Regions from separate parts of the Mesorhizobium sp. M0960 genome, predicted to be linked through region 2. Evidence: predicted binding sites of a transcription regulator. Region 2 holds the regulator's gene; each other region holds the start of a gene.
The links. The regulator PhoB, encoded in region 2, activates phosphate uptake and scavenging genes when phosphate is short. The targets are predictions, from matches to a motif close to TGTCATNNANCTGTCAT.

Region 1 (9,958 bases), on a different contig from region 2:
CTCGGCCTCGATGTTGTTCGGCGCCTCGCGATAGAGCGGTGTTTCCGCCACGCCGAATTTTCGTGCTGCCTCTGCCATGATGTCCCCGGTCCTGATCCCGGTCTCTCGATATCAGAACGAGACAAGTCGGTGATGACTTATCTGCATCAGTCCCCAACCAACCAACTTTGATGCCCGCGATTCACAGCCAAGATACTTCGGTGGAAAGAATCTCGATTGACTCGAATCAAGATGGCGAGCCTAACCGTTCTTGGGCGAGAACAAAACAGGAAAATAGCTGCCGATCATTCCGGCAAGGCGTCACCCCAGTCCAGTCGCCGCGCGGCCTTGAACGTCTCGCCGTCGCGCTTCGTGAACAGTCGCTCGGCGGCATGACCATCCTGTTGGCAAAGCTTCAGCAAGACCTTGCCGGAGCCCGATTTCGGTGGTGCGATCACCCGCGCGCGGGGCGGAGCGGCCGGATGACGGGAAGCGGCGACAAAGATGAACTTTTCGTCCTCCCACGGCACCTCGGCATCCTTGGCCAGACGGTGCAGGCGCGAGCGGGCGACGCGGCGGGCGAAATGGCACCAGTCGGGAGCGACAAGTGGGCAGGGCGCCTCATGCGGGCAGGGCGCGAGCACGTGCGCCCCCGCCTCGATCAGCTGCCGCCGCACGGCAAGGATGCGCTGCCAGCCGGCCGGCGTGCCTGGCTCGACGACCAGCAGCGTGTCGGCGGTCAGCTGCCAGAGCCGGTCGATTAGTTTTGCCAGCGATGCCGGCGCGATCTCATCCAGCACATAGGCCGAAGTCACCAGCTCGGCCGGCTCCAGATCGACCAGGTCGATGGTGACGTCGCCGGTCAGCCAGGCGGTCTTGGCATGGATTGTCTCGGCGGCAAGCGCCTCGCCGACCCGCCGCACCGCGGCACCGGCCTCGAGCAGCACTGCCTGTTCGAGATCGGGCCAGAGATCGATTGTGGCCCAAAGCACCGTGCCAGGGCCGGCGCCGACATCGAGCAAGGTCTTCGGAGCATAGTCGGGCCGAGACTCGCCCACCGCATCGAGGCTGGCACGGACGGCCGCATAGGTCGCCGGAAGCCGCGTTGCCAGATAGGCCTTAACCGCCATTTCTTCGGCCATGTGCAGGCGGCCATCGCGCAACTCGGCGCGGTAGCGGTCCGACAGCGTCTTGGCCGCTTGCTTGATCATCGGCAACGGCACCTGTTCGAGAAGGCGGTCGACGCCTTGTCTAAGCGGGGCGGGCAGTTCCATGGCCTACGCAGCCCGAGGTGCGAGCACGATGACCGAGGCGCCAATGATGCACATCGTGGCACCGGCAAGATCCCAACTGTCGGGGTGCACGCCTTCCGCCAACCATAGCCAGACCAGCGAGGCGGCAATGTAGATGCCGCCATAGGCGGCATAGGCCCGGCCCGCCGCACTGGTGTCGACAAGCGCCAGCAGCCACGCGAATAGCACCAGTGAGACGAGACCGGGCGCCAACCACAGCGGCGACTTATCCAGCCGCCACCACGCCCAGAACGAGAAGCAGCCGGCGATCTCGGCAAGTGCGGCGGCGACGTAGAGGAGGTAGGTCATGAAAAAAGGTCCCGCGTTGACGAGACCTTTTTCAGCGTGCCAGCCGGCAATGGCAAGCGGCAATGGCGCGATCGCCGGCAGTCTACTCCGGATCCGCCACCTTGCGGCGGCGAGTGGGCTTGGCGGCAGGAGCCTTTTCACGACGTCCAAGATCGCGCATCTCCAGCGCCTTCTCGCAACTGGCCATGTAGTCGCGCGTCACCGGCAGCGTGTCGTTCTTCTTGGCAATCTGGATCTGGAAGATCACCAGATCCTGCCATCGGAAGGCAGCTTCCGAGGCGGCAAGATAGAACTCCCACATGCGGCAGAAGCGCTCGTCATAGATCGCCTTGGCCTTGTCGCGGTTGGCGGCAAAGCGCTCGCCCCAATGCTTCAGCGTCTCGGCATAATGCAGCCGCAGAACCTCGATGTCGGTGACGACGAGCCCCGACTTTTCGATAGCCGGCATCACTTCGGAGAGCGACGGGATATAGCCGCCCGGGAAGATGTATTTCCGAATGAAGGCGCTGGTCGCCCACGGCACACCGGAACGGCCGATCGTGTGCAGCAGCATGACACCGTCCGGCTTCAGCAGCGTCGCCGACTTGTCGAAGAAGGTACGGAAATGATTGACGCCGACATGCTCGAACATGCCGACCGAGACGATGCGGTCGAAACGCTCATTGAGCTCGCGATAGTCCTTGAGGTCGAAATGCACCCGGTTTTGCAGGCCTTGCGCGTGCGCGCGGTCGGTGGCGACGCCGTGCTGCTCGGTCGACAGCGTCACGCCTTGCACGTCGACGTCGAACGCCTTGGCGAGATAGAGGCCAAGCCCGCCCCAGCCGGAGCCGATGTCGAGTACCGTCTGGCCCGCTTTCAACCTGAGCTTGGCGGCGATGTGGCGCTTCTTGGCTGCCTGGGCCTCATCGAGCGTCATGTCCGGCTGCTCTAAATAGGCGCAGGAATACTGCATGTCTTCATCGAGGAAGAGGCGATAGAGGTCGCCCGACAGATCGTAGTGGCGCTGCACGTTGCGGCGCGCCCGCGACGCCGTGTTGATCTGCTGCAGGCGCCGGAAGGCGTGGCGCAGACCCTCGATCGCCTTCGACCAGGTGGCATCGATGCCGCCGCTGCCCATGTTCTGGAACGCAATGCGCATCACCCCCAGCGCGCCGCCCTCGATAATGTCGAGTTCACCGTCCATGTAGGCTTCCGGCACCGCCAGCATCGGATCAAAAGTGATGGCGCGCTCGGCATGCCTTGTCTTGATGTGCATGTGCACCGGCTCGCCGCTGCCGTCACCAAAAGTCACCATCGAGCCTTGCGGCCCTGTCACCTTGAGATTGCCTGTGCGGACCAGGCGGTCGAGAACGCGCTTAAGCAGAATATTCATGACCAATTGTCCCCTCTCGGCCAGACATGCTGTCCTATTCTGCATCAAGATATAGGGATTCGAAAAGTTCCATTTGGCATAAAAATGCCCGGGTGCGAGGCCCGGGCATTGGTCCAGATAGGTATTAGCCGACGAATGCCGGCGAACAACGATCAGCCGTTGTCTTCGCCGCCCTCGAACTCCGCGTTCGGATCGAAGAAATTTTCCGGCCGCGCATTGTCGTTGATGTCTTCGCCGTAGATGGCTTCGGCGGTGGTCAGCGTTTCGCCCTTGGCCTGGCGCTCGGCTTCGTCGGCCGTGCGGGCAATGTTGAGCGTGATGGTGACCTCGACTTCCGGGTGCAGCGCGATCGCCACGTTGGTGACGCCGATGGTCTTGATCGGCTGATTGAGAAGGATCTGGTTGCGGTTCACCGAAAAACCCTCCGCCGTCAACAGCTCGGCGATGTCGCGCGTCGACACCGAACCATAGAGCTGACCGGTCTCGCCGGCCGAGCGCACGGCGATGAAGCTCTTGCCGTCGAGCTTTTCAGCAATCTGCGCGGCCTCGGACTTGCGCTCCAGGTTCCGAGCTTCGAGCTGGGCGCGCTGTCCCTCGAACTTCTTCTTGTTACCTTCGTTGGCGCGCAGCGCCTTGCCCTGCGGCAGCAGGAAATTTCGGGCGAACCCGTCCTTGACCCTGACGGTGTCGCCCATCTGGCCGAGCCGGGAAACGCGTTCGAGAAGAATGACTTCCATGGTTTTGTTCCTTCGGTTGGGCGCCTATCCTCAGGATCGGCGCCGAATTGTCTGGAACAGGTCAGGAAGCTGGGGCGTCGCCGCCTGTGTCGCTGTCCTGCCTGTCGCGGCAGTTAGGATCTCTTGTCGAAATCCAACCCGGGATTTGGTGTTCGATCCAGCTACGCCCGTCGTGGCCGGTGAAAAAAGCGGGCGGCGAACCGCCCGCTGGCTAGACCATGATCCCGAAAAGTGAAAACCGGTTTTCGGATAAGATCATGGTCAACTAATCAGTCTTAGCGGACCACGTAGGGCAGCAGGCCGAGGAAGCGGGCGCGCTTGATCGCCTTGGCGAGTTCGCGCTGCTTCTTCTGGCTGACGGCGGTAATGCGCGACGGCACGATCTTGCCGCGCTCGGAAATGTAGCGCTGCAGAAGCCGCACGTCCTTGTAGTCGATCTTCGGCGCGTTGGCGCCGGAGAACGGGCAAGTCTTGCGGCGACGGTGGAAGGGGCGCCGGGTTGGGATCTGGTTGATGTCGACCATTATTCTGCGGCTCCTTCAAAGCCTTCGCGCGGACGGCGCGGGCCACGATCGGCACCCCCATCGCCGAAGCTGCGCGGCGGACGATCACCACGGTCACCGCGATCGCGGTCGCCGAATGAGCGCGGGCCACGATCGCCACGGTCGCGGTCGCCGAAGCCGCCGCGTTCCGAGCGCTCTTCGCGCTTCTGCATCATTGCCGACGGGCCTTCCTCATGCGCATCGACCTTGATGGTCAGGAAACGCAGCACGTCCTCGGACAGGCCCATCTGGCGCTCCATCTCATTCAGCGCGGCCGGCGGGCAGGTGATGTCCATGAGTGTATAATATGCCTTCCGGTTCTTGTTGACCCGGTAGGTGAGGGACTTCAGTCCCCAGTTCTCGACCCGGCCGACGGACCCGCCATTCGCGGTGAGGACGCCCTTGTACTGTTCGACAAGTGCATCGACCTGCTGCTGCGAGAGGTCCTGCCGGGCAAGAAACACATGTTCGTATAGAGCCATAGTGTTCGTGCCTTTCTTCGTTTCTCTCCCGGTTCCCGGCGGCAAAAGCCTCTGCAACTTCTCTGACCCGCAATCCTTGCGAAGACGGGGAAGAAAGGAGCATGACGAGACGGTCGAGAGCGGAGACACGGGAGGCGGAAGCGCTTCTGGCTCCACGCGAAGGTTTCGAAAACCTCCGGCCCTCCGTTCAGCCCCCAGCAAGGACCGGCAGATTGCGGGCGTCTATACAGGAATTTGACCGCAAAGCAAGGCCAAACGACAGGCCAAACGGCTCGACTAGCGCCCTACCTTCCAGAGCACAACGGACCTCGATGGCAAGGTTTTACGGATTTCCTGAAACCTGACCTTAACCATCATGCGAAGTTCCCCGTGCCGGCGGGCGTGGTGGCAACCCGCCGTTCATCATGCGAATGCAAAACGAAACAGTTCGCGCGCGGCCGCCAGCAAGGCGGTTTGGGGGTAAAATGCTGTTCGACAAGTTCTGCCGTTCGAAGAGCGGCAACTTTGCCCTGATGCTGGCGTTCGGGTTGCCTGCGGTTCTGACGGCCGTCGCCTTTGCCGTGGACGTGTCCACCTTGATGAGGGCCAAGGTCAGCTTGCAGAACGCGCTCGATGCCGCGAACCTTGCATCTTCGCATCTCGGCGACATCGAGGCCACGCGCAAGGACGTGTTCGACCGCTATTTCCAGACCAATGTCGCCGGCCACAGCGAGTTGAGGAACGCCGAAGCGACGCTTACCGTCGAAAGGGGCCTCAATTACATCCAGACAAAGGCTGTCGCCGCGGCGGACGTCAACTTGAACTTCGCTTTCCTGTTCGGCAACGACAAGCGCATCACGGTCGATGCTGGCGCCGTCGAATCGACCAATCAGCTCGAAGTCGTACTGGTGCTCGACAATACCGGGTCGATGGCCAGCAACGATCGCATCGGCGCATTGCGGACGGCGGCGACGGGCTTGATCGATATGCTCGAAGCCGCGAAGTCGCCGACACGCAGCGTACGTGTCGCAGTGGTGCCGTTCGTCACCGCGGTCAACGTCAAGGGCGAGGACTACGATCCGTCCTGGATCGACATGGCCGGCAAATCGCCGAACAATGGCGCCAATTTCCCCTTGGTCGGCGGCAAGCGCATCACCCATATGGACCTGTTCAAGCAATTGGGCGTCGAATGGAGAGGCTGCGTCGAGGCGCGGCCCGGAACCAACAATGTTTCCGACATTTCGCCCGACCAAAACAAACCGGACACCCTGTTCGTACCTTATTTCGCGCCGGACGATCCAGGTAACGCCAAAAATCCGAACAGCTCCTATGGCAATTCGGCGACCGGCTACAATAATTCCTATCTCGACGATACGGTTATCACCCTGCTTCCCGGCCTCACCGGCGACATCGCGAAGTACAGTGTTTCGACGATGAAGCTGATCAACGACAAGAAAGGCCCCCTGACCATCGGCCCAAACCGGGCCTGTCCGACGCCGATAGTGCCGCTGACCGACGATTTCGACAAATTGCGTAAGGCCGTCAGTGAGATGATCGAATGGAACGGCTCGGGGACCAATGTTTCGGAAGGGTTGTCATGGGGGATGCGGGTACTCTCGCCGGAACCGCCCTACAGTGACGGCGCGCCGTTCAGGGCGTCAGGCACGACCAAAACGGTGCTGCTGCTCACCGACGGCGAAAATGTTGTCTATGGCGCGAAGGATACGCCACAGAAGTCGGACTATGGCTCTTACGGGTTCCTGGCTTCGGGTCGGTTCGGATCCAGCGACCAGACCGCGGCCGCGCGCAATGTCGACGACTGGACAACCAATGTCTGCAACACGTTGAAGAAACAGGACGTGCAGATCTTCACAGTACTGCTGCAGGCCGACACCGCAGCCAACCGCAAGCTCTACGAGGCCTGCGCGTCGTCGCCGTCGGATTATTACCCGACCAACGACGTCAGTCAGCTCGAAAGCGTCTTCCTGAAAATCGGAAGCTCGATCTCGCAACTGCACTTGACGAACTGAACGACGTCAGTCGCCCAACGGCCGTTCCGCCGCCGCTGCTCAACTCGTGTGCGCAGCCACTTTGCCTGTGGTTTCGGGGAAGAAGTCGGGCGCCGCATGGCGCTTGCCGAACATCATGTCGTACTGCAGCAGACGGAAGTCGCGGATTGCCGGGTCGATCTCTTTCTGACGCGACCAATCGGGGGTGGCGTCGCCCGCCGGTGCCAACAGCAAATTGCGGTCGATGACGCGGTAGTGCTCCCGCAACTGGCCGAGGAAGCCGGTATAATAGGGATGACTGATGCCGGCAGTCTTCAGGATATGGTAGGGCAGGAAGGCTGGGCTGACGGCGCCGAGATCCTCGGCCGGGCCGCTGCGGTTCGACCAGACGATCAGCGGCGTCTGGTGATGCAGCAGCATCTGGTCGGCCGCCTCCTTGCGCGGCGCGACATTGTCCTTCATGAAACCGGTCTCGACGTAGACCGGCCCAAGCGGCGGCAGATGGTCGCCGAAGAAGGCGATGACCGTCGGCCGCTGGCGTTTCTTCGCCCATTCGATCAGCCGCTCGAGGCCGCGGTCCGCGTCGGAAGAGCCTTCGGCGTAGCTCAACAGCGATTCACGCGCCCATTGGCTGATCGGCGCCTGCACCTTATGGGTCGGATTGTTATAGCGATACGGCTCATACGGCCCGTGGTTCTGCAGGCTGACGGCGAAAAAGAACACCGGCTCGGCGCTGGTATCGGCCTCGTGGATGATCTCGTCGGTCATCGCCGCGTCCGACGCGAGCGGTCCGCGTTTTTGCATGGGCGGCAACGTCTCCTCGGACTTGAAGTCGTTGAAGCCGAAATCGGCATAGACGGCTCCCCGGTTCCAGAACCAGTTGGTGCCGGGGTGGATGGCGCGTGCCCGATAGCCCTGACTTTTCAGGAAGGTCGCCAGTGACGGGGTCGGTGTCCGCACATATTGCTGGTAAGGAATACTGCCCGCCGGCAGGAAGGCGTTGGAAAAGCCGGTCAGGGCCTCGAACTCGATGTTGGCCGTCATGCCGCCGAATTCGGGCGAGAACATGTAACCCGTGCGCAGTGCCCGCACATTGGGGATAGGGTCGGGCGTGATGGTGACGCCGGGTAGCTTGGTCGGATCCCAGAAGGATTCGCTCATGACGACGATGATGTCGGGCTTCTCGGCGGGTACCGAAGCCGTCACCTGCGGTTTGCCGATCGCTTCGATCGCCTTGCCGGAATAGCCGGGCGGCGCCGAGACATGCGCCATCGGGACGTTCAGCGCGAAGGCGAGCGCAAAACCGTTCGAGGCATAGTTTTCCTTCTGGTCCCACATGATCGGGATGATCTGCAGCCGGTCGCGCGTCCACGAGAAAGTGGCATAGTCCATGATGGAAACGAAGAAGGCGATGAGCGGTACTGTCAGCGTCAGCCGGGCAAGGCGGCCCTTGTGGCTGAGCGCCGGAACGCGGCGGCGCCATAGCCGCCAACCGTAGACGAGCAGCGACAGTCCGCCGACGATGCCGATCGCCAGGGCAATGGCGGTTCCCGGGCGATCGCGTACCAGAAGCGGCATCAGTGCCACGATCTGCCGGGAATAGAGGAAATCGGTCGGATAGAGCGGATCGCCGAGATACAGCGACTTCTGGTGGCCGACGAACGCCAGCGACAATGTCAGCGGCGCGACGATCATCAGGCTCTGATGACTGCGGCCGAGCACGGCGTCGAGGCCGATGAGGATCAGCGCAAAAATGATGATTGTGGTCCAGCCGGGTTTGAAAGGCTGCAGAAAGAAATCAATGGTGCCGGCAAAGTTGCCGCGCACGATCAGTTCGATGGCAAACACAAGGATGGCCGCAGCCAGCAAGCTGATAAGGCCATAGCGGATGACAGGCCATTTGCGCGCCGGCAGATAGCCGGTCGACGGATCGCCTTCAAGAAACTGGGGCGCCGCCTCGGCTGCGCTCTGCTTGGTCTTTGCCACTTCAATAGTTCCCCGGCCCGCAACAAAAGCGTCACTCGATTGTCATCGAACTGTCACGCAAAGCCTAGCGCCTGTGGCGGAAATAAGAAGAGCCAGCAAACAAATCGTGAGCGGTTTTCATCATGAGTGATCGCCAAAAAGCCTGCCGAAACAGGCACTCGGCCGATATTACGCGATCAAGGTTGGACTTGACTTGGCCGCACGCCTTGCGTCACAGGCAACGTGAACCAGCAGCTGGGAGCCGCCGATGGCCATCGCATTCACCTTTCCGGGGCAGGGCAGCCAGGCTGTCGGCATGGGCAAGGACCTCGCCGATACCTTTGTGGAATCGCGGCGGATCTTCGAGGAAGTTGACGACGCGCTCGGCGAAAACCTATCGAAGCTGATCTGGGAAGGCCCGGAAGAGACGCTGACGCTGACCGCCAACGCCCAGCCGGCGCTGATGGCGGTGTCGCTTGCCGCAATCCGGGCGCTGGAGGCGCGCGGCTTCTCCCTGAACGGCAAGGTCACCTATGTCGCCGGCCACTCGCTCGGCGAATATTCGGCACTTGCGGCCGCAGGTTTCGTTTCGGTCGCCGACGCCGCCCGGCTGTTGCGCATCCGCGGCAATGCCATGCAGGCGGCTGTGCCGGCCGGCGAGGGCGCCATGGCGGCGATCATCGGGCTGGAACAGGCCGACGTCGAAGCCGCTTGCGCAGAGGCCGCCCAGGGCGCCGCCAAAGATCCCGCACAAGCCTTGGTTTGCCAGATCGCCAATGACAATGGCGGCGGCCAGCTGGTGATCTCCGGCGCCAGGCCAGCGGTCGAACTGGCGGCGAGGCTATGCACGGAGAAGGGCGCCAAGCGGGCGCTGATGCTGCAGGTCTCGGCGCCCTTCCATTCGGCATTGATGAAGCCTGCGGCCGAGATCATGCGGGAGGCGCTGGCCGCCGTGACGAAGAGTGCGCCGGTCGTGCCGCTGGTCTCCAATGTTACGGTGACCCCGACGAGCGATCCCGACGAGATCGCCCGCCGACTCGTCGAACAGGTGATCGGGCGCGTGCGCTGGCGCGAAACGGTGGAGTGGTTCGGCAGCAACGGCGTTGCGACGCTTTACGAAGTGGGTGCCGGCAAGGTGCTGTCGGGGCTGGCCCGCCGCATCAACCGCGATATTGCCACCAGCAGCATCGGATCGGCGGCGGAGGTCGAGACGGCACTTGCCGCCTTGGGTGACCACGTAGCTTGAATTCATCTGTGCTTGCCGCTACATGAATACATGTATCGCAACAAGG
Region 2 (9,958 bases):
CGCATGTCGATCAGCGGCGTGCCCGTGGGAGCGGTCCTGTCTGCCATGCTCGTTCTCCTCACTAGACCCGTTTGCGATAGACGGTATCGAGCCACACCGCGACCACCAGCACGGCGCCGACAACGATGCTCTGCAGCGGCGAATCGATGCCGAGCAGCACCATGCCGGATTGCAGCGACTGCATCAAAAGCGCGCCGAGCATGGCGCCGAGCACCGTGCCGGAGCCGCCGGCGAGCGACGTGCCGCCGATCACGGCCGCCGCGATGACCAGCAGCTCGTCCAGGGTCCCCAGCGCATTAGTCGACGCGTTGAGGCGCGCCGATGCGATCGCCGCACTGATCGCGGCCAGCACGCCCATGATCATGAACACCTTCATGGTGACCCAGCGTGTGTTGATGCCGGCGAGTTCGGCCGCTTCCGGATTGCCGCCTATGGCAAAGACATAGCGGCCGAAACGGGTGCGTCTGGTGATGAAGGTCATGACGATGCCCGCGGCCACGGCCATCAGCACAGGTATGGCGATGCCGTGGGCGATGAACAACCCGCCCTCGGGAACGGTGATGCCGTTCTGCTGGGCATATTGGCGTACGATGCCGACCGGCCAAGGATAGGAATTGGCGATCCACACGGCGCCGAGGATGGCGGCGCAGGCTATCACGCCGAGCAAGCTTTCCGCCCAGACAGGGCGCAGCGGAAAGTTGAAGCGCTTGCGCTGCGAGCGGCCGTTGAAGAGCATGAAGGCAACGGCCGCGCAGGCGAGGACACCGACGATCCAGCTCCAGGTGGCGCCGATCGAGCCCCGTGGTCCGCCGCCCATCAGCTGGAAGGTCCTGTCCAGCGGCGCAACGGTGCGCCCGCTGGTGATCAGCCATGCCATGCCGCGCCAGACCAGCAATCCGCCGAGCGTCACGATAAAGGCAGGAACCTGGAGATAGGCGATGATGAAACCCTGAAACGCTCCGATAGCCAGGCCGAGCACCAGGCCGGCGGCCAGTGCGATGACCCACAGCCAGGGGCTGCCAAGCTGAAATCCCATGATGCGGACGAGGAATTCGGCCTGCGCCACGCCCATCACCATGCCGATCACGCCTTCCACGGAGCCGACGGAAAGATCGATGTTACGCATCACGATGACCAGCACCATGCCGGTCGCCATGATCGCCACCGACGAGGTCTGCACCGAAAGGTTCCAGAGATTGCGCGGCGTCAGGAAGAGCCCGCCCGACAGTATGTGGATCCCGACCCAGATGACCAGCAGCGCGCCGACCATGCCGAGCATGCGCGTGTCGAGTTCGGTTGCCTTGAGAAATCGGGCAACGACGCCGGCCTCCGATTCCCGCGCCCGGTCTGCCGTCGAGCTGTCGACCGGCGTGTTGGAAGTCGTGTCGGTCATGATGTTTCTCCCGCCGGGTTGCCGTCTGCCGCGGATGCCGGAAGCAGCCTAGAAGTTATCCGCCGGAAGCGGAAAAACAATTCTTTCTTGAAAAAACGCCGCGGCAAGCGGCCGCGGCGTTCGGACTTCTCGGAAACTCGGATCAGTTGCAGACCGGAACAGCGCCCGCCGCCACGCCCGCGCAGACCTCTTCTTTCTTGATCCAGCCGGCGTCGATGACGACGTTGAGGTTGTCCTTGGTGATGGCGACCGGGGTCAGGAACAGGGACTTTACGGTGTTGCCGCCGGGCGTGGTGAAATCCTTCACGCCGGCAATGTCGGTCATCTGCTTGCCGTCGGCCAATTGCGAGGCGATCTCGGCGGCGTTCTTGCCGAGCTCGCGCGCGTCCTTCCACACCGAGACCGTCTGTGTGCCGAGCGCGATGCGGTTCAGCGCGGCGTGGTCGCCGTCCTGGCCCGAGACCGGAACCGATCCAGCCAACCCTTGCGCCGTCAGTGCGGCGACGACGCCGCCGGCAGTGCCGTCGTTAGCGGCGACCACCGCATCGACCTTGTTGTCGTTCGCGGTCAGGAACTGTTCCATGTTCTTCTGGGCGTTGGCCGGCAGCCAGCCGTCGGTATAGGCCTCGCCGACATTCTTGATCTTGCCGCTGTCGATGGCGTCCTTCAGCACTTCCATCGAACCGGCAAAAAGGAAATCGGCATTCGGATCGGCGCCCGAGCCCTTGATGAAGACATAGTTGCCTTCCGGCTTCACCTTGAACACGTCGCGGGCCTGCATGCGGCCGACTTCCTTGTTGTCGAAGGTCAGGTAAAAGACGTCCTTGTTCTCGATCAGCCGGTCGTAGCCGACAACCGGAATACCTTCGTCCAGCGCCTTTTGCACGGCCGGCCCTATCGCCGAGGCGTCCTGCGCCAGGATGATCAGTGCGTTGGCGCCCTGCGAGATCAGGCTCTCGACGTCGGTGAGCTGCTTGCCCGGATTGGACTGTGCGTCGGCGGAGATATACTTGTCGCCGGCAGCCTCGATGGCCGCCTTCATTGCGGCTTCGTCGGTCTTCCAGCGCTCTTCCTGGAAGTTCGACCAGGAAACGCCGATGACCTTGTCCTTAGCCTGCGCCACCGACGCAAGCGCCAGCGTCATGGCGACACCCGCCAGAATGGCGGTCGTGAATTTCTTCATCATATCCTCCCTGCGCCGCGTACGGCGTGACCAATTGGCCCCAAAGGCCAGCTTAGAGGCGCTAATTTTTTCGAGCCTCGAAAAAATACTGGCCCGATCTCCCGCTGCTGTCAACATCGATTCTGATGGATTTTGATGTTGCTGCGACTTTTTTCGAGCTTCGGAATAAACGATGACAGCGCCCCCTGCATCTGACACTATTTGCCTCATCCGACACTATTTGTCGGCATTACCGACGGCTTCCGGTTCATGAGCGGCCGCGGCAAACCGGGAGGAAAGCAAAACGATGTCGGTCGGAATCCGCCATGACGATTTGCGCCGGCGCAACCGGGCGATGGTGATCTCGGCCGTGCGCCGGGCCGGCCAGCCATCGCGTACGGAGATCGCCGCAACCACCGGCCTCAGCCATTCGACCATATCGGCGATCTCCTCCGACCTGATACGGGAAGGCATCCTCGCCGAGAGCAAGGCAAGCGAACCCGTTTCGTTGAAACGCGGTCGTCCGCAGGTCGGCCTCGCCCTCAATCCGGAAGCGGCGGCGGTGCTGACCGTGGTGTTGTCGCTGAATTTCCTGTCGGCCGCCATCATCGACTATGCGGGGCAGGTGGTCGCCGAGGAACAGCGCCGGCTGGACACGCTGACCATGCCGCGCGACGAACTGATCCGCGAATGCATGGCCATCGTCCGGCGCCGGCTGGACGATCCAGATCTTGACGTCCGCAGTGTCGCCCGCATCGCCCTGGCGATTCAGGGAATTACCGACTCCCCTGCACGCGCCATGCTGTGGTCGCCGATCACGCCCCAGACGGACATCGCCTTTGCCGACATGCTGGAAGATGAATTCGGCATCGCGGCCACGGTGGAGAACGACTGCAATATGATGGCGGTGGCTTTGCGCTGGCGCGATCCGGATCGCTATCGCGACGACTTCATCGCCATCCTGCTTTCGCACGGCATCGGCATGGGGCTGGTGTTGAAGGGCGAGCTGTTCACCGGCACGCATTCCTCGGGCGGCGAGTTTGGCCACATGATCCATCGTCCGGGCGGCGCGCTCTGCCGTTGCGGGCGGCGCGGCTGCATCGAGGCCTATGCCGGCAATTACGCCATCTGGCGCAACGCCACGCAGATGAGCGAAGACAGCCAACCGGTCGCCGACGTCAGCGACGCCGACATGCGCGCGCTGGTGGTTCGGGCGCGCGAGAAGGACGGGCCGGAACGCGAAGCCTACCGCAAGGCCGGCGAAGCGCTGGGTTTCGGTCTCGGCTCGCTGTTCGCGCTGATCGATCCGGCACCGGTCGCAATGGTCGGCGCCAGTGCCGCCGCCTTTGATCTGATCGAGCCGGCCTTGCGGAAGGCCATCGCCCAGACCGCCGGCGGCCAGCATTCGGGCTCGATCTCCTTCGATACCGAGCCGAACGAATTGCCGCTGATCCGCGAAGGCTGTGCAATGCGGGCGTTAAGCTTCGTCGACCAGCAGATTTTCGCGCCGGGCGCGCAAATGAGGCCCGGCGTCAGAAAGAACGTAGCCTGACTGGGCGGGTCAATCTTCCCTGATCGCGTAGCCGGCACCGCGGATGGTGCGGATGACATCAGGCATGCGGCCGTTGTTGACGGCTTTGCGCAGCCGCCCGACATGCACGTCGACGGTGCGTTCGTCGATATAGATCGTCTCGCCCCAGACATTATCGAGTAACTGGCTGCGCGAGAAGACGCGGCCCGGATGCCGCATCATGAATTCGAGCAACCGGAATTCGGTCGGCCCGAGCCGGATCTCGGTCTTCTTGCGATACACCCTGTGCGATTCGCGATCGAGCACGATGTCGCCGACCTTCAGCACGCTGGACAGCACTTCCGGCTTGGCGCGGCGCAGCAGCGCCTTGACCCTGGCCATGAATTCCGGTGTCGAAAACGGTTTGACCAGATAGTCGTCGGCGCCGGTCGAAAGACCGCGTACCCGGTCGCTCTCCTCGCCGCGCGCGGTCAGCATGATGATCGGCAGCCGTTCGGTTTCGGGGCGCACCCGCAACCGGCGGCAGAGCTCGATGCCGGAAACCGCTGGTATCATCCAGTCGAGCACCAGAAGATCGGGCACATTCTCCTGCAAACGGATCTCGGCTTCGTCGCCGCGTGTCACCACCTCGACCTGGTAGCCTTCGGATTCGAGATTGTAGCGGAGCAGCACACCCAACGGCTCCTCGTCCTCCACCACCATTATGCGTGGTGCGATCATCGGCTGGGCACCCCCATCATGTCGCCGGTGCGGACATTGTCGTTTCGTCTTGCTTCGGACGATTGACCGGCAATTGCTCGCCGGTCAGCACATAATACGCATTTTCGGCGATGTTGGTGACATGGTCGCCGATCCGCTCCAGATTCTTGGCGCAGAACAGCAGATGCGTGCAAGCGGTGATGTTGCGCGGGTCTTCCATCATGTAGGTCAACAGTTCGCGGAACACCGACGTATATTTGACGTCGATGCGCTCGTCGGCGGCGCGTAGCTTGGCCAACGCGGCCGCATCGCCTGCAGCATACTCCTCGATGACGCCCTGCACCTGGATGAGCACCAGCTGCGCCATCGCATCGATGGAATGCGATAGGTCGCGCGGTGTGACGCTAAGGCCGACCGCACTCACACGCTTGGCGATATTCTTGGCAAGGTCGCCGATGCGTTCGAGATCGCCGGCCATGCGGATCGCCCCGACGACATGGCGCAGATCGTGGGCCATCGGCTGGCGCTTGGCGATCAGGGTGATGGCGCGGTCGTCCAGTTCGCGTTGACGCGCATCCATGATGGCATCGTCGGAAACGACGCGTTGCGCCAGCACGTTGTCAGAATTCAACAGGGCCTTGGTCGCCCCGCCGACCATCGAACCGGCGAGGTCGGCCATGTCGCGGATCAGCTTGCTGATCTGCTCGAGATCCTCGTCGAAAGAAGCGACTGTGTGTTCGCCCATGGTCCTGTCCTCATATGCGTGATCGGAACGGCTCAGCCGAAGCGGCCGGTGATGTAATCCTGCGTGCGCTTCTCGCGGGGCGACGTGAAGATCTTCTCGGTCCGGTCGAACTCTACCAGTTCACCCAGATACATGAAGGCGGTCTGGCGCGATACGCGCGCCGCCTGCTGCATGTTGTGGGTGACGATGACGATCGTGTAGTCGGCTTGCAATTCGTCGATCAGTTCCTCGATCTTGGCGGTCGACAGCGGGTCGAGTGCCGAAGCCGGCTCGTCGAGCAGAATGACTTCCGGCTTCACCGCCACGGTGCGGGCAATACAAAGCCGCTGCTGCTGGCCGCCTGACAGGCTCAAGCCGCTGGCGTTGAGCTTGTCCTTGACCTCGCCCCACAGCGCGGCCCGCTTCAACGCTTGTTCGACGCGGCCGTCCATTTCGGACTTGCCCAGATTCTCATAAAGCCTGACGCCGAAGGCGATGTTCTCGTAGATCGACATCGGGAACGGCGTCGGCTTCTGGAACACCATGCCGATCTTGGTCCTCAGGAGATTGAGGTCCTGCGAGCGGTCGAGAATGTTCTTGCCGTCGAGCAGCACCTGGCCCTCGGCTGTCTGCTTCGGGTAGAGTTCGTAGATGCGGTTGAACACACGCAGCAGCGTCGATTTCCCGCAGCCCGAAGGGCCGATGAAGGCAGTGACGCTGCGCTCGGGCAGCGACAAGGTGATGTCCTTCAACGCCTTGCTCTGGCCGTAGTAGAAGTTGAGGTTCTTGACCTCGATCTTCGTCTTCTCGGCGACCGTCTCGGTCATCGTCATGTCCGCGGACAACATCTGTGTCATCTGTCCTCTCTGCGTCCGGTAAGGCTGCGGGCGAGGATGCTCAAGCCCAGAACCGTCAGGGTGATTATGAGTGCGCCGGTCCACGCCAGTTGCTGCCATTCCTCGTAAGGGCTGAGAGCGAACTGGAAGATGGTCACCGGCAGGCTGGCCATCGGCGCGTTGATATTGCTGCTCCAGAACTGGTTGTTGAGCGCGGTGAAGAGCAGCGGCGCCGTCTCGCCGGAAATGCGTGCTATCGCCAGCAATATGCCGGTGACGATGCCGGACAATGCGGCGCGGTAGGCGACCGAACGGATCACCACCCAGCGCGGCGCGCCGATCGCGGCGCCGGCTTCACGCAACGCGTTCGGCACCAGGTTGAGCATGTCTTCAGTGGTGCGCACGACCACCGGAATGACCAGGATGGCAAGCGCAACGGCGCCGGCTATGGCCGAGAAATGCCCCATTGGCCGCACCATCAACTCATAGACGAACAAGCCGATGATGATCGACGGCGCCGACAACAGGATGTCGTTGATGAAGCGCACGACGGTGGTGATGCGCGAGAAACGCCCATATTCGGCCATGTAGGTTCCCGCCAGCACGCCGATCGGCGTGCCGACGACAACGGCGATGATCGTCATCAGCAGGCTGCCCGCGATTGCATTGAGCAGGCCGCCGGCCTCGCCTGGCGGTGGCGTCATCTCGGTGAAGACCGCGAACGAAAGCCCGGCTGTGCCCTTATAGACCAGTGCACCGAGAATGAGCGCCAGCCAGGCAAGCCCGATGCCGGCGGCGACGACGCAAAGCGCCATCATCACCGAATTTCTGGCTTTGCGGCGGCTGTGGAGCGATGAGGATGTCGACATCGGTCAGGCTCCCGTACGGGCGTCGATCCGCATCAGCATATAGCGGGCGGCGGCAAGGATCAGGAAAGTGATGACGAACAGGATCAGGCCGAGCGAAACCAGGGAAGAGGTGTAGAGATCGCCGTCGGCCTCGGTGAATTCATTCGCGATGGTCGCCGAGATGGTCGTGCCCGGCGCGAACAGGGAGGCGCTGATGCGGTGGGCGTTGCCGATGACGAAGGTCACCGCCATGGTTTCGCCGAGCGCGCGGCCGAGGCCAAGCATGACGCCGCCCATGATACCGATGCGGGTATAGGGAATGACCACGCGCCGGGTCACTTCCCAGGTCGTGCAACCGATGCCGTAGGCCGATTCCTTCAGCACCGCCGGCACCGTATCGAAGACGTCCTTGGTGATCGAGGTGATGAAGGGCAGCACCATGATGGCGAGGATCAGCGCCGAGGTCAGAAGGCCGATGCCGTAAGGAGGGCCGGCGAAAAGGCTGGATAGTCCCGGCACGCCGTGGAAGATGTTGATGATGAAGGGCTGTATCGTCGTCTGCAGGAACGGCGCGAACACGAACAGGCCCCAGATGCCGTAGATGATCGAGGGAATGCCGGCCAACAGCTCGACCGCTATGCCGATCGGGCGCCTGAGCGGGCGCGGGCAGAGTTCGGTGAGAAACACGGCAATGCCGATGCCGATCGGAACCGCGATCAGGATGGCGATGGCCGCCGTGACCAGCGTGCCGTAGATCGGCGCCAGCGCGCCAAATTTTTCCGTTACCGGATTCCAGCTTTCAGTCGTCAGGAAAGAGAACCCGAAGGACGACAGGGCCTGCCATGAGCCGGCAAACAGCGAGATTGCGACACCACCGAGGATGACCAGCACAAGAATTGCGGAAGCGCGGGTGAGTCCGCGGAATATGGCGTCTGTGAGCGCGAAGCGCCGCACCGTAGCTTCCCTGGCCCGGGCTGCAGATGATAGCATGGCATCGGAAGCGATGGTCATTGGGTCCTCGCGATTGAAGGCAACAGGGAGGGCGCCGTCGACGCCCTCCCTGGAGGAGATTACATAGCCGAGTAGAGCGGCTTGCCGTCGCTGCCGACGACTTCCTTGGCCCACATGGCCTTGACGCTCTCGACCACCTTGTCGGGCATCGGAACGTAGTCCAGCTCGCCGGCCATCTCGTCGCCCTTGTCGTATGCCCAGGCGAAGAATTTGAGCGCTTCGCCGGTGGTCGCCGCGTCGTCCGGCTTCTTGTACAGGAGGATCCACGTCGCCGCCGTCATTGGCCAGGACTCGGCGCCCGGCTCGTTGGCGAGGATGACGCCATAGCCCGGCTGCGAGCTCCAGTCGGCATTGGCCGCTGCCGCCGAGAATGCCGCCGCGGTGGGTTCGACCTTCTTGCCGTCCTTGTTGATCATATCGGTGTGGGTGAGCTTGTTCTGCTTGGCATAGGCGTATTCGACATAGCCGATCGCGCCGCCGGTCTGGGAGACGTTGTTGGCAACGCCCTCATTGCCCTTGGCGCCGATGCCCACGGGCCATTCCACGGCCTTGTCGACGCCGACCTTTTCTTTCCAGTCCGCGCTGACGTCGCCGAGGTAGTATGTGAAGTTGAACGTCGTGCCCGACCCATCGGAACGGTGAACGACCGCGATCGCCTGCGAAGGCAGCTTGACGTCGGGATTGAGCTTCTTGATCGCCTCGTCATCCCAGCTCGTGATCTTGCCGAGGAAGATGTCGGCCAGCGTCGGGCCGTCGAGAACCAACTCGCCCGGCTTGATGCCTTCGAGGTTGACGACGGGAACGATGCCGCCCATCACCATCGGGAACTGAGCCAATCCGGACGATTCAAGCTCTTCGCCTTTCAGCGGCGCATCAGAAGCGCCGAAGGTAACGGTCTTGGCTTTGATCTGCTTGATGCCGCCGCCGGAACCGATCGACTGATAGTTAAGCCCAATGCCGGTGTCTTTCTTGTAAGTGTCGGCCCACTTCGCATAGATCGGGTAGGGGAAGGTGGCGCCGGCGCCGGAGATGTCCGCGGCGAGCGCGGCGGACAGGGTGAGGGTAGTCGTCGCCGCAGCCATTGCAATCGCAACGGCCGCCGAGCGGATGAAATGTCTCATGTGGCCTGCTCCTGTTCGGAATATGGTCTCTCGGCGCCATTCCTCCGGCGCCCGCTGAGGCCAATAGCCCCCGATTATTACAGTCGCATGACAGTTTCATGTCGCTCCGGTAACGTCGTCCAGCCGGGTTAAGAAGGAACGGCCGCGGGCTTTGTCGGCATGGGCCGCGGTTTGCCGCTGGAATCAGCAGCTTGCGTGAATTCCGGCCGGCTTTGTCCGCTCGACGATAGCAGCCACTGACCTTGAGAAGAAAAAAGCCGGACGGGAGCGCGTTGCATGCAGCCAGAACGTGTCATGGCCGCGCCATCGCCGAAACAGGTCCGTTGGGGTAAATCTGACCCTGTTTCTTGCCGGCGGTCGCTGCTCCCGCCCGTAACTGGAGGAGCGGAACTTCGAATATCCCATTGTCGCGACTGAGCGCGCCATTGGGTATGGTGCGATCGCACCATGGCCTTACGCTGGAAGCGGTGACGAATCGCAAGGTTTTAACTCGCCTCGCGCTGGACCTCCATCCGCGCCCGACCCGGCGCTCGATCTTTCGAGCGGGGCCTTCGACTGGAAGTGCGACGATTTCTACTTCACCTTACCTACTCCCTCTGCACTATTCCGCCGGTTGTCGGTTGGGCCGAAGCA
Region 3 (9,958 bases), on a different contig from region 2:
GACAAATCCTCATAGTAGGACGGACGGCCGAAAGCCTCCCAGTCCTCGCCACCGTCGCCTGGATGCTGGACGGCAACGAAAGCGGTCTGGTCGTCCGGCGCAAACAGGGGACCACACATTTCGGCGCCGATCGGCACGCGGAAGAACAGTTTTGAGGTCGCCCGCGCCGGCCCTTCCGTATCGACCGCCCACAGACCGTCGGTGCGGCCAGTGGCCTTCGGACCCTGACCGTCGGTGGCGACCCAGAGGCGGCCGGTCGAATCAACCGCGCAATTGTCCGGCATGCCGAACCAGCCATTGGCCGTGGTTGCGGTCGAGAAGGTGGCGCCGACTGCCGCAACCGAGGGATCACCGCATTTCAAGAGCACCTCCCACTTGCCCTTGGTGGCGGCAAAATCGCCACCGTCCTCGACGATCTCGATGATGTGGCCAAAGGCATTTTCGGCACGCGGGTTGGCGGCGTCGACCTGATCGGCCTTGCGCTTCGAATTGTTGGTCAGCATGACATAGACCTTGCCGTTGGCGGCATTGGGCTGGATGTCTTCAGGGCGGTCCATCTTGGTGGCGCCGAGCAGGTCGGCGGCGCGGCGCGTCTCGATCAGCACGTCGGCCTGGCTGGCAAAGCCGTTCTCCGCCGTCAGCGGCCCTTGGCCGAAGACGATCGGCAGCCATTCGACCGAACCGTCGTCGGCAAACTTGGCGACATGCAAGGTGCCGTCGTCGAGCAAATCCATATTGGCGGCGCGGTCGTCCGGATTGAACTTGCCTGTGGTGACGAACTTATAGACATAGTCGAAGCGCTCGTCGTCGCCGAGGTAGAAGACGACACGGCCATCCTTGGCGACGATCGATTCGGCGCCCTCATGCTTGAAGCGGCCCATTGCGGTGCGCTTCTTCGGCACCGAAGTCGGATCCTGGACGTCGACCTCGACGATCCAGCCAAAGCGGTTCGGCTCGTTCGGCTCCTTGCCGATGTCGAAACGGTCGTAATGCGCTGCCCATTCATAAGCACCTTCGGGAATGCCGAGCCGCTTGTAATTGGCGGCTTCCTTGTGGCCTTGCGGCAGCTCGCCCGAGAAATAGCCGTGGATGTTCTCCTCGGCCATGACATAGGTGCCCCACGGCGTGACGCCGCCGGCGCAGTTGTTGACGGTGCCGACAACTTTCGTGCCGCTCGGGTCGGCGCTGGTCTTGACTCGGTCATGGCCGGCGACGGGGCCGGACAGCGCGATCTCAGTGTTGGAGGTGATGCGGCGGTTGAGCTTGCCGTCGCGAACGACCTGCCATTTGCCGGCTTCCTTGCGGATCTCGACAATGGTGCCGCCATGCGCCGTCATCTCGACGTCGACTTGTTCCTTGCTGAGAGGCGCCTGCTTGGCTTTGCCATCGACGATGGTGACGAGGCCCGGAAACATCAGGTGCGGATTGGTGTATTCGTGGTTGACGACCAGCAGGCCGTGCTCGGCCGAGCCGTCGATCGGGATATAACCGACATAGTCATTGTTGTAGCCGAATTGTCTGGCCTGGGCTTCCGCCGACTGTTTTGTCGGATCGAATTCCGGCGAATCGGCGAACAGCGGATCGCCCCAGCGCAGCAGCACGTCGGCGTCATAGCCGGGTGCGACGTGATGCTTGTCGTCGATGCCGGCCTCGAGCTCGTCGAAAGCGAAGGCGGAGCCTTCGGCGGCGCGGGCGTTGTCGGCGGTGATCAGCGCCAGCGGGCTGACGGTAGCGGCTATGGCCGAGACGGCAAGCGAGCCCTTGAGGAAGCCGCGGCGCGAGAACCGCGCGGCGATGATCTCACCCATGGTGCGGTTGTCGCTGGGATTGGCTCCTGGCCCATCGTTTTCCTCGAGCAGGCTGGTGCGGAAATGGGCGTCAGGGGTGCGATGTTCGGTCATAGGGGCCTGCCTCTGGCTGGATGGATTGCTGGAGCGTGTTGCCTGGCCAATCCGGTATCGCCGGCAGGTCACAGTTTGATGACATGCCGGCTAATTGCCACCTGCGATTTCGTATCCAACATCGGCCCGCTTGACCGCGACCGGCGCTTCGGAAACAAGAGCTGCGGCAGGCGCGTAAGGACCGCATCGGGAGGAGCAAAAAGTGAGTTTCTGGGGACTTGGGCAGCTCTGCATTTCGACAGTGATCTTCCTGCTGGCGGCGACGGCGGCGAAGCAATGGGGACTGGCGCCGAGCCTCGGCAAGATCGTGCTGACGTTAGCGCTCTATTCGCTCGGCAATCTGATCATGCTGAGGCTGATCCGAGAATTCGGCATGTCGGTGTCGTTCAGCCTGTCAGCGGTGATCCAGCTGGTGTCGGTGAATGTGGTGGCGCTGGTCTTCTTCGGCGAGCGCGTCAATGCCTTACAGGCAACCGGCATCGTGCTTGCTATCGCAGCTGTGGCGCTGATCACGCTCGGGCCCTATCTGCAAAGGCTGTAACTGCGATCGGGCCGATGAAGAAGACCGCAAGCAGACTGCGCAACTGGCTGGAGTTCCCGGTTCTGCTGGCCGGGCTGATCATTGCCGGCGGGCTGTGGGGGTTCGAGGAGCTAATGGAGATGGCGCGGGCCACCACGCCGCATGCCTTCGATACCGAAATCCTGCTTGCCTTCCGCAAGGCCGGCCAACCCGACAATCCGATCGGACCGGCGTGGCTGGAAGGAGCGATGCGCGACATCACCAGCCTCGGCAGCGCCAGCGTGTTGGTGCTGATCACGGCAGCAATGATCGTCTATCTGCTCCTCATCCGCAGGCCAGGCGCGGCGCTTCTCATGTTCATCGCGGTAGCGGGCGGCCAGATCCTGTCAAGCGTGCTCAAGTTCGATATAGACCGGCCGCGCCCCGATCTGGTCTCGCATCTCGCCGACGTGGCATCGCTTTCGTTTCCGAGCGGCCACGCCATGCTGTCGGCGGTGACATATTTGACGCTGGGCAGCATGGCGGCGCGGTTTTTGCCCGGGCGGACAACGAAGATCTATGTGCTCGGGCTGGCGGTGCTGACGACGGTGGTGGTCGGCATCAGCCGCATCTATCTCGGCGTCCACTGGCCGTCCGACGTATTGGCCGGCTGGTGCGCCGGCTTTGCCTGGGCGATGCTGTGCTGGCTTGCGGCCCGGTTCCTGCAGCGATGGCTCGGGCGGGCCGGCGGCACCTGACTCATGTCAGTCGATTTGCGGTCAAATCAGCCTGTTGATCAGGCCATGGCCGCAGCCTGCCAGCAGGAAAACCATCGACAGCAAGGCTGTCGAGGTCGCCAACGCATTGAATATCTTCACCTGCTCATCCTTTTTGAGTCGTTGCCTGTGAAATCGGGATCGCAATGGATGTCCCGCCAAACGATGCCGAAATTGTAGCATGCTAGCGCATCGGCTGGCAAAGAGTGCTGCATGTTTCACATATGCAAGATGATGCTTGAACCATCATAATGAAGGTATTATACGTGATATCGCAGACTCAGACGGGGGTTTTGGCCGATGATCACTGCCGCGCAGATGCGTGCCGCGAGGGCGCTGGCCGGCATCGATCAGAAGACGCTCGCCGAGCGCGCCGGGGTTTCGCTTCCAACCATTCAGCGCATGGAAGCGAGCGACGGCGTGGTCCGGGGCGTGGTCGATACGCTGATGAAGGTCATCCAGGCCCTTGAAGAGGCCGGGGTCGAGCTGATCGGCGACAACCAGGCGAGCGAGCGTGGCGGCAGGGGCGTTCGCCTCAAGCCTGTCACGCCGCAGAACCCGCAAGGCTGACGGTACTGCCGCATCGCCGAAAATCGAAATCGATTTTCGGATAGTCCAATGCGCGGTTCAAAAGTGTTGGAGTGTACCTGTGCGTCGATTTGGACGCACGCCGCTCCAAGTCGCGACGGCGACCGCCGACAGTCCTGCCGACGATCCCGCCGCCTCCTTGGTTTCATGGGGAAGGCACTCGATGGATCAGACCCGGCGGGCAGTGCATCAATCGGCACGGCCGACATTTTCCGAACTGTTCACGCCGAAGCTGGTGACGGTGCTGCGCGAGGGCTATACGCTCGCGCACTTCAAGGCGGATGCCATCGCCGGGCTGACTGTCGCCATCGTGGCGCTGCCGCTGTCGATGGCAATTGCCATTGCTTCAGGCGTGACGCCGGAGCGCGGGCTCTACACCTCGATCATTGGCGGCTTCCTGGTCTCGGCGCTTGGCGGCAGCCGTTTCCAGATCGGCGGCCCGGCCGGCGCCTTCATTGTGCTGGTGGCTGCGACGGTGGCGCGAGTTGGCGTCGACGGCTTGCTGCTGGCGACGATGATGGCCGGCCTGTTCCTGCTTGCCATCGGCTATCTCAGGCTTGGCACCTACATCAAGTTCATCCCCTATCCGGTGACCGTCGGCTTCACCGCCGGCATCGCCGTCATCATCTTCTCCGGCCAGATCGTCGAACTCTTCGGGCTGAAGCTCGCCGGCAAGGAACCGGGGCCGCTGGTGCCGAAGCTGATGGCCATCGGCGAGGCGGCCGGAACGATCAACCTCGCCGCAACCGCGGTGGCGGCACTGACCATCATCACCATTGCGCTGTTGAAGCGGTTTCGGCCGAAGTGGCCGGCCATGCTGATTGCCATCGGGCTGGCATCACTCGTCGTGGCATTGCTCGCCATGCCGGCCGAAACGATCGGCACGCGCTTCGGCGGCATCCCGCGCAGCCTGCAATGGCCGGCCTTCCCGCCGCTCAGCCTCGACAGGATAATCGACGTGCTGCCGGACGCCATCGCCTTTGCGCTGCTCGGGGCGATCGAATCGCTGCTGTCGGCCGTCGTCGCTGACGGCATGACCGGAAGGCGGCATCGCTCCAATTGCGAGTTGGTGGCGCAGGGCTTCGCCAATATCGCCTCCGCCTTGTTCGGCGGTATCTGCACCACCGGCACCATTGCCCGCACCGCGACCAATGTACGGGCCGGCGCGCATGGACCGGTCTCAGGCATGATGCACTCGGCCATCCTGCTTGCCCTGATGCTGGTGGCGGCACCGCTGGCCAGCTATATCCCGCTTGCGGCACTTGCCGGCGTGCTGGCGGTGGTGTGCTGGAACATGTTCGAGAAACAGGCCTTCGCCACCTTGCTGCGCGCCTCGCGCGGCGATGCGCTGGTACTGCTGGCGACGTTCCTGATCGTCATCTTCCGCGACCTGACCGAAGGCATCGTCGTCGGTTTTGCGCTGGGCTCGATGCTGTTCATCGACCGCATGGCCAAGAGCATCGCGGTGGAGGCGGACCATCAATCCTTGGTCCAGGAAGACGTTGCCGACCGCGCCAGCGCTTATGATTCCAGCGAGGCGAGCGATGCCGATACCGTGGTCTACCGGATATCGGGCGCCTTTTTCTTCGGCGCCGCCTCGACCGTCGGCACGGTGCTGGACCGCATCGCCGACCAGCGCAGGAACTTCATCCTCGACTGTTCGGCGGTGCCGTTCTTCGATTCGACGGCGGCCAATGTTATTGAGGGCGCGGCCCACAAGGCCAAGCGCGCCGGCGTTCGCTTCATTATCGCAGGCGCTTCACCGCAGACACGCCGCATGCTGATCAACCACGGCGTCAAGCGGCCGCTGGTGACTTATGCCGCCTCGATCACGGATGCGCGGGCGCAGCTGAAGAAAGCCGCGCCCGCCGCCTGAGCCGATGGCTGGCTTAGTCGAGGCCTAATGCCGCGATCTCGCCGTCGTTCATCAGCGGCACGAAGATTGTCGACTTGCCGTCGGTGCCGATGTCGGCGCTGCCCGGCTTGAACGTCGCAACCGCTTGCGGCGTGCCGCCGGCTTTGTAGCTGTAGAGCGTGCCGGTCATATACGCGGTGGCGTAAACGCTGCCGCCGATGGCGACGACGCCATCGAGGTTAGCGAACTTTTCTGCGCCGGGCAGTGACGCAATTGCCTTGGTGGCGAGATCGACCGAGAGCAGGCCGCCCGGCTCCGCGGTGCTGAAATCGGGCTTGATGCCCTTGCCCCACGAAGCGACGATCAGCCGGCCGCCATCGGCGAAGATGCCATTCGGCGAAGCAAGCGCCGCATCCCTGACGAACAGTTCGGGCCGGTCGCCGTCGATGCGATAGATCGTATCGGCAAGCATATCTGTGACGTAGACCTTGCCGGACGCGTCGGCGGTCACGTCGTTGAGGAAGACCGCGTTCGGCAAGTCGATCGTCGATGTTAGCTTGCCGCTTGCGAGATCGACGACGCGCACATGGGTGAGGTCGGCGACGTAGAGTTTGCCGTCGGCAATCGCCATGCCCTTGGGCGCGTCCATGCCGTCGGTCCAATGTTGCGTAACCATCTTGCCGTCCACAGACAGGACCGACAGGTATCCATTGCCGTCGGCGTCGCCGGGATTGCCAACGATATTGGAGATGATGATGCGTTTGCCGGCGGCATCGAACAGCGCCGATTCCGGTTGCTCAAGCCCGGTAGCGCGCCAGAGTTCGGCCGCCTGAACTGCCGGCGCGGCGGCGATGCCGACCAGAGCGAGAAGTATCGAGGTGAAGAGGCTCTTCATGGCTAGTCTCCTGTAATGGAATGGGGGAGAGCTAGGCTTTTCGATACTTTTCGGGAAGATGTATCGGGACTAGTACCGAAGGCTGATACCAAATCGCGTAAAAGAGGTGCATCCCATGAACGGCCCGATCTTCGAAGCGCTGAAGCGGACGCTTAAGGCCAAGGGCGTGACCTACCGTGTCCTTGCCGAGCGGATGGGCGTTTCCGAGCCGACGGTGAAGCGCATCTTCCATGAGCGCAACTGCAAGCTCGACCGGCTGATCGAGATCTGCGATGCCGCCGGCGTGGAGTTGGAGAACGTGCTCGGCTCGATGAACAGGGGACCGGGACCTGCCAACCGGATCGCGCCGGAGATCGAGCGCAGGCTCGCCGGGCGGCCGGCACTGCTGTTCGTATTCGTCATGCTTTCCGAGAAATTCACGCCAGAAGGCATCATGCGCTCACAAGGGTTGAGCGAGGCTTCGATGTTCCTCTATCTGCGCGACCTCGAGGAACTCGGCCTAGTCGCGCTTGGTGGCGGCCTGTCGGCAAGGCTGCTGGTCGAGGCGCCGATCCAGTGGAATTTCGACGGGCCATTGCGGCCGCTGTTCGAGATGACCAACAAGAATTTCATCGGCTGGGCCATCACCCATCTTGAGCGCGAGGCGACATTCGTCAGCTTCTCCAGGCGGATGCGGCCGGAAACGGCGGAAATGGTCAGGCGCGAGGCGGAGGAATTGGCGGAGCGCGCCAAATTGCTTGCTCATCACGACCAGCACACGACGCCCGAAGACGGGCTGGTCGGCTACAAATGGACGTTTGCGTTCGGCGCAACGCCGTTCCCGGTGATCATGCCGATCGGGCCACATCCGCGCGACGCAGGCGCGCGGACGGACAATCGAGTTGCGGCCGCCGCAAACGGACGACGTCTGCCGGCCTAGGTCAAATCACGGAACGACTGAGGTCGGATTCTTGGGTTTAGGCTGCTGTCCTCCACAGACGCCTTGTAAGCCGCGAACACTAGGCAAGCGGCGCCTATAAATTGGGTGACCGTGCCGATGTGCATGGACATCGGCTTGCGTAGGGTGAGCCTGTGATTATCCAGGCTGCTTTGCAGTCCGGGGCCGGCGTCAGGAGGTGCGCACGGGACACCGGCCAGTAATTTATGCATCGCTTCGCAGGTTACGGGAGCACGTCGCGAAGCCGTCGCATTCGTTGACCGCAATGCAAACCTGAACGCTCTTTCGTGGCGTTGTTTCTTCATCACGGCGGTGTCTCCCAAATTGATGGCGCTGCCGATCAAGGAGGTCGTGACCATGAGCGCGCTCTTAAGGGCATGCTTGCCTTGCGTCCTAAGCGTGATCCTGGCGGCGACACTTGCCGCGTCCGCGGACGAGCCGGAGCTTAGAGGACCCAATGCCGATCCAGGCTCAGGATTGCCGCCGTTGGTCCTGCCTTATATCGAATTGCTCAGCGCACCCGGTGTAGTAGCATCAGCGACGCTTGCCGCGCCCGCGGGCGACTCGGAGCTTATGGGACCCGATCCCGCCCGGCCCGGCATCCAATTGCCCGGCGCACCTGGTGCTCTTGCTCCCATGAAGATGTCTGACCGCTCGCAGCCGGCCGCGCTAATGGCAATAGCGGTATGGCTTTCGTCTGAACTCGGCCTTCCGTCGATCGAAGAGCCCCCGGCGGTAAGCTTCGTACCTGCGCGCAGGATGGCAGGTTTGCGGTTTCGCGACGTGGCGGCGGATCGCTGGAACAGCAGCCCCAATTTTGCCAGTCCGGACAATGTTGGCAAGCAGCCCACTGTTATTGCTATCTACGATGACGAAGCACGGACTATCTTCTTGCCGGAGGGCTGGACAGGCGGCACCCCGGCGGAGCTGTCGGTACTTGTGCATGAGTTGGTCCATCACGTCCAAACCGTGGCCGGGCTGAAGTTTGCATGCGCGGAAGAACGCGAGAAGGCGGCCTTTGAGGCGCAAGAGCGGTGGCTTGCCTTGTTCGGCAGCGACCTTCTGAAGGAATTTGAGCTCGATCCTTTCACGCTGTTGGTTCGCACGAACTGCCTGTATTGATGCTGAAGCCGCTTCGGGGGCAGCCAGTCTGACTGAGCTTCTTACCCCAGAGTATCGGCCGCAAAACCGGTTCTCGGAGGCCCCATGCTCAAACCACAAGATCGAGCGGCTATCCGGCGGTCTTCGTCTCCGGAGCGGCCGCGACCGCCTTGTCATCCCAGACCATCTGCCGGTAGTCGAAGCCGTATTCCAGCGTCGGCTTGACGATGCGGAAATAGGGCGACAGGTCGAAGTCGCGCGGCGTGTAGAGCGAGTGATGGCGGATGTGCAGGATTTCCTTGCGCGAATAGCTCGACTGGGCCGAGGCACGGCCGGGCGCGCGGGTAATCTCGGGTAGGATCGGGTAGCGGATCTGGCCGTAAGCCTCGGCGATCAGCGACGAGCAGATGGCGCGCGTCGGGTCGCCGGAACCGAAAGCCAGCATGCGGCGGCGCCAGCGCACCGGCACCGGCGGCGTCGGCAAGAAGTAGCGCAGCATGTCGAATATGTTCTTGAGATCGTATCTGAGACCCAGCCTGCCGATCATGAAGGCGACGACCGCTTCGCGATCGTCGGGAGCCAGGCCGCTCGCCCGGCAGATGCGGGTGTTGTAGCTGCGGTAGCGCGACAGCGGCACGGCGATGCAGCCATCGCCGAGCGTGACCTCGATCAGGCGCCGCCGTTCCGACCCGTCCTCGGGCTCCGGCAATGCATCGCCGACATAAAAGGCGGCATGCGACCAGGTCGACTGGGTGAGGTATTTGATCGCCGCCGAGATCTTCTGGTTGCCTTCGATGAGCAGGATGTCGCCGGGCTCGAGCGTGCGGCGTAGCGTTTCGGCGTCCGACGGCGTGTAAGGCTCGTAGCCGGACGATTCCTCCTGCAGCCGGCCGGCAAGCCAGCGGCCAAGTCGGTCCAGAAGCGTGTCGCCGGGCTCGGTCATGCCAGACGGCGATTACCACAGGGCGACAAATTAGACCATGATCAGCCCACGCCAGGCGCGCCGGCGTCTTCGTGCGGTACCGCTATGAGATCCTCGCGCACCTTACGGGCGAGCTTCCTCGTCGAGCGCTTCGGACTGTCGCCGAAAAGCTCGGCCGCCTCGGCGAGGCAGGTTTTTTTCAGGCCCTTTTCCGAGCGCTTCAGCAGCTTGCCAAGCAACCGCGTCTCCTCAGCGGGGCCAAGCGGCTGGTCCTCGGCATCGAGAAGCGCGCGCATGACGAGCACATCGTGCAGTTCGCCGAGCCGCTCGCCCAGTTCGTCGACGGCCTTGCGCCGCGTCTTGATCGGCGTCGGCCACAGCCTGCCGAGCAGCGACAGATGCATGCCATGCGTCTTGGCCGCCTTGCGCAGATCGTGAAAATCATCGGCCGCGCCGCGCGAAGCGGCCTTGTCCAGCGCTTTCC

Region 1: NKH63_RS23180 (LTA synthase family protein) is a predicted target of PhoB. The motif match lies at 8,728-8,744, and genes of this name have one in related genera.
Region 3: NKH63_RS21685 (PhoX family protein) is a predicted target of PhoB. The motif match lies at 1,969-1,985, and genes of this name have one in related genera.

The regions. Positions count from the first base shown of each region.
Region 1 covers NZ_JAMYNN010000015.1:22,286-32,243, reverse strand. The annotation lists gene NKH63_RS23220 (replicative DNA helicase) at 1-78, opposite strand, end outside; gene NKH63_RS23215 (small ribosomal subunit Rsm22 family protein) at 285-1,253, opposite strand; gene NKH63_RS23210 (YnfA family protein) at 1,257-1,580, opposite strand; gene NKH63_RS23205 (cyclopropane fatty acid synthase) at 1,663-2,952, opposite strand; gene rplI (50S ribosomal protein L9) at 3,105-3,689, opposite strand; gene rpsR (30S ribosomal protein S18) at 3,965-4,213, opposite strand; gene rpsF (30S ribosomal protein S6) at 4,213-4,713, opposite strand; gene NKH63_RS23185 (pilus assembly protein TadG-related protein) at 5,178-6,722, shown strand; gene NKH63_RS23180 (LTA synthase family protein) at 6,762-8,687, opposite strand; gene fabD (ACP S-malonyltransferase) at 8,935-9,912, shown strand.
Region 2 covers NZ_JAMYNN010000002.1:240,177-250,134, forward strand. The annotation lists gene NKH63_RS06160 (ATP-binding cassette domain-containing protein) at 1-47, opposite strand, end outside; gene NKH63_RS06165 (sugar ABC transporter permease) at 62-1,393, opposite strand; gene xylF (D-xylose ABC transporter substrate-binding protein) at 1,536-2,576, opposite strand; gene NKH63_RS06175 (ROK family protein) at 2,863-4,107, shown strand; gene phoB (phosphate regulon transcriptional regulator PhoB) at 4,117-4,806, opposite strand; gene phoU (phosphate signaling complex protein PhoU) at 4,823-5,530, opposite strand; gene pstB (phosphate ABC transporter ATP-binding protein PstB) at 5,563-6,366, opposite strand; gene pstA (phosphate ABC transporter permease PstA) at 6,363-7,214, opposite strand; gene pstC (phosphate ABC transporter permease subunit PstC) at 7,218-8,204, opposite strand; gene pstS (phosphate ABC transporter substrate-binding protein PstS) at 8,264-9,325, opposite strand.
Region 3 covers NZ_JAMYNN010000013.1:57,844-67,801, forward strand. The annotation lists gene NKH63_RS21685 (PhoX family protein) at 1-1,901, opposite strand, end outside; gene NKH63_RS21690 (hypothetical protein) at 2,104-2,442, shown strand; gene NKH63_RS21695 (phosphatase PAP2 family protein) at 2,457-3,158, shown strand; gene NKH63_RS21700 (helix-turn-helix domain-containing protein) at 3,477-3,746, shown strand; gene NKH63_RS21705 (SulP family inorganic anion transporter) at 3,928-5,640, shown strand; gene NKH63_RS21710 (SMP-30/gluconolactonase/LRE family protein) at 5,654-6,514, opposite strand; gene NKH63_RS21715 (helix-turn-helix domain-containing protein) at 6,630-7,433, shown strand; gene NKH63_RS21720 (DUF6647 family protein) at 7,779-8,573, shown strand; gene NKH63_RS21725 (C40 family peptidase) at 8,683-9,495, opposite strand; gene NKH63_RS21730 (CHAD domain-containing protein) at 9,537-9,958, opposite strand, start outside.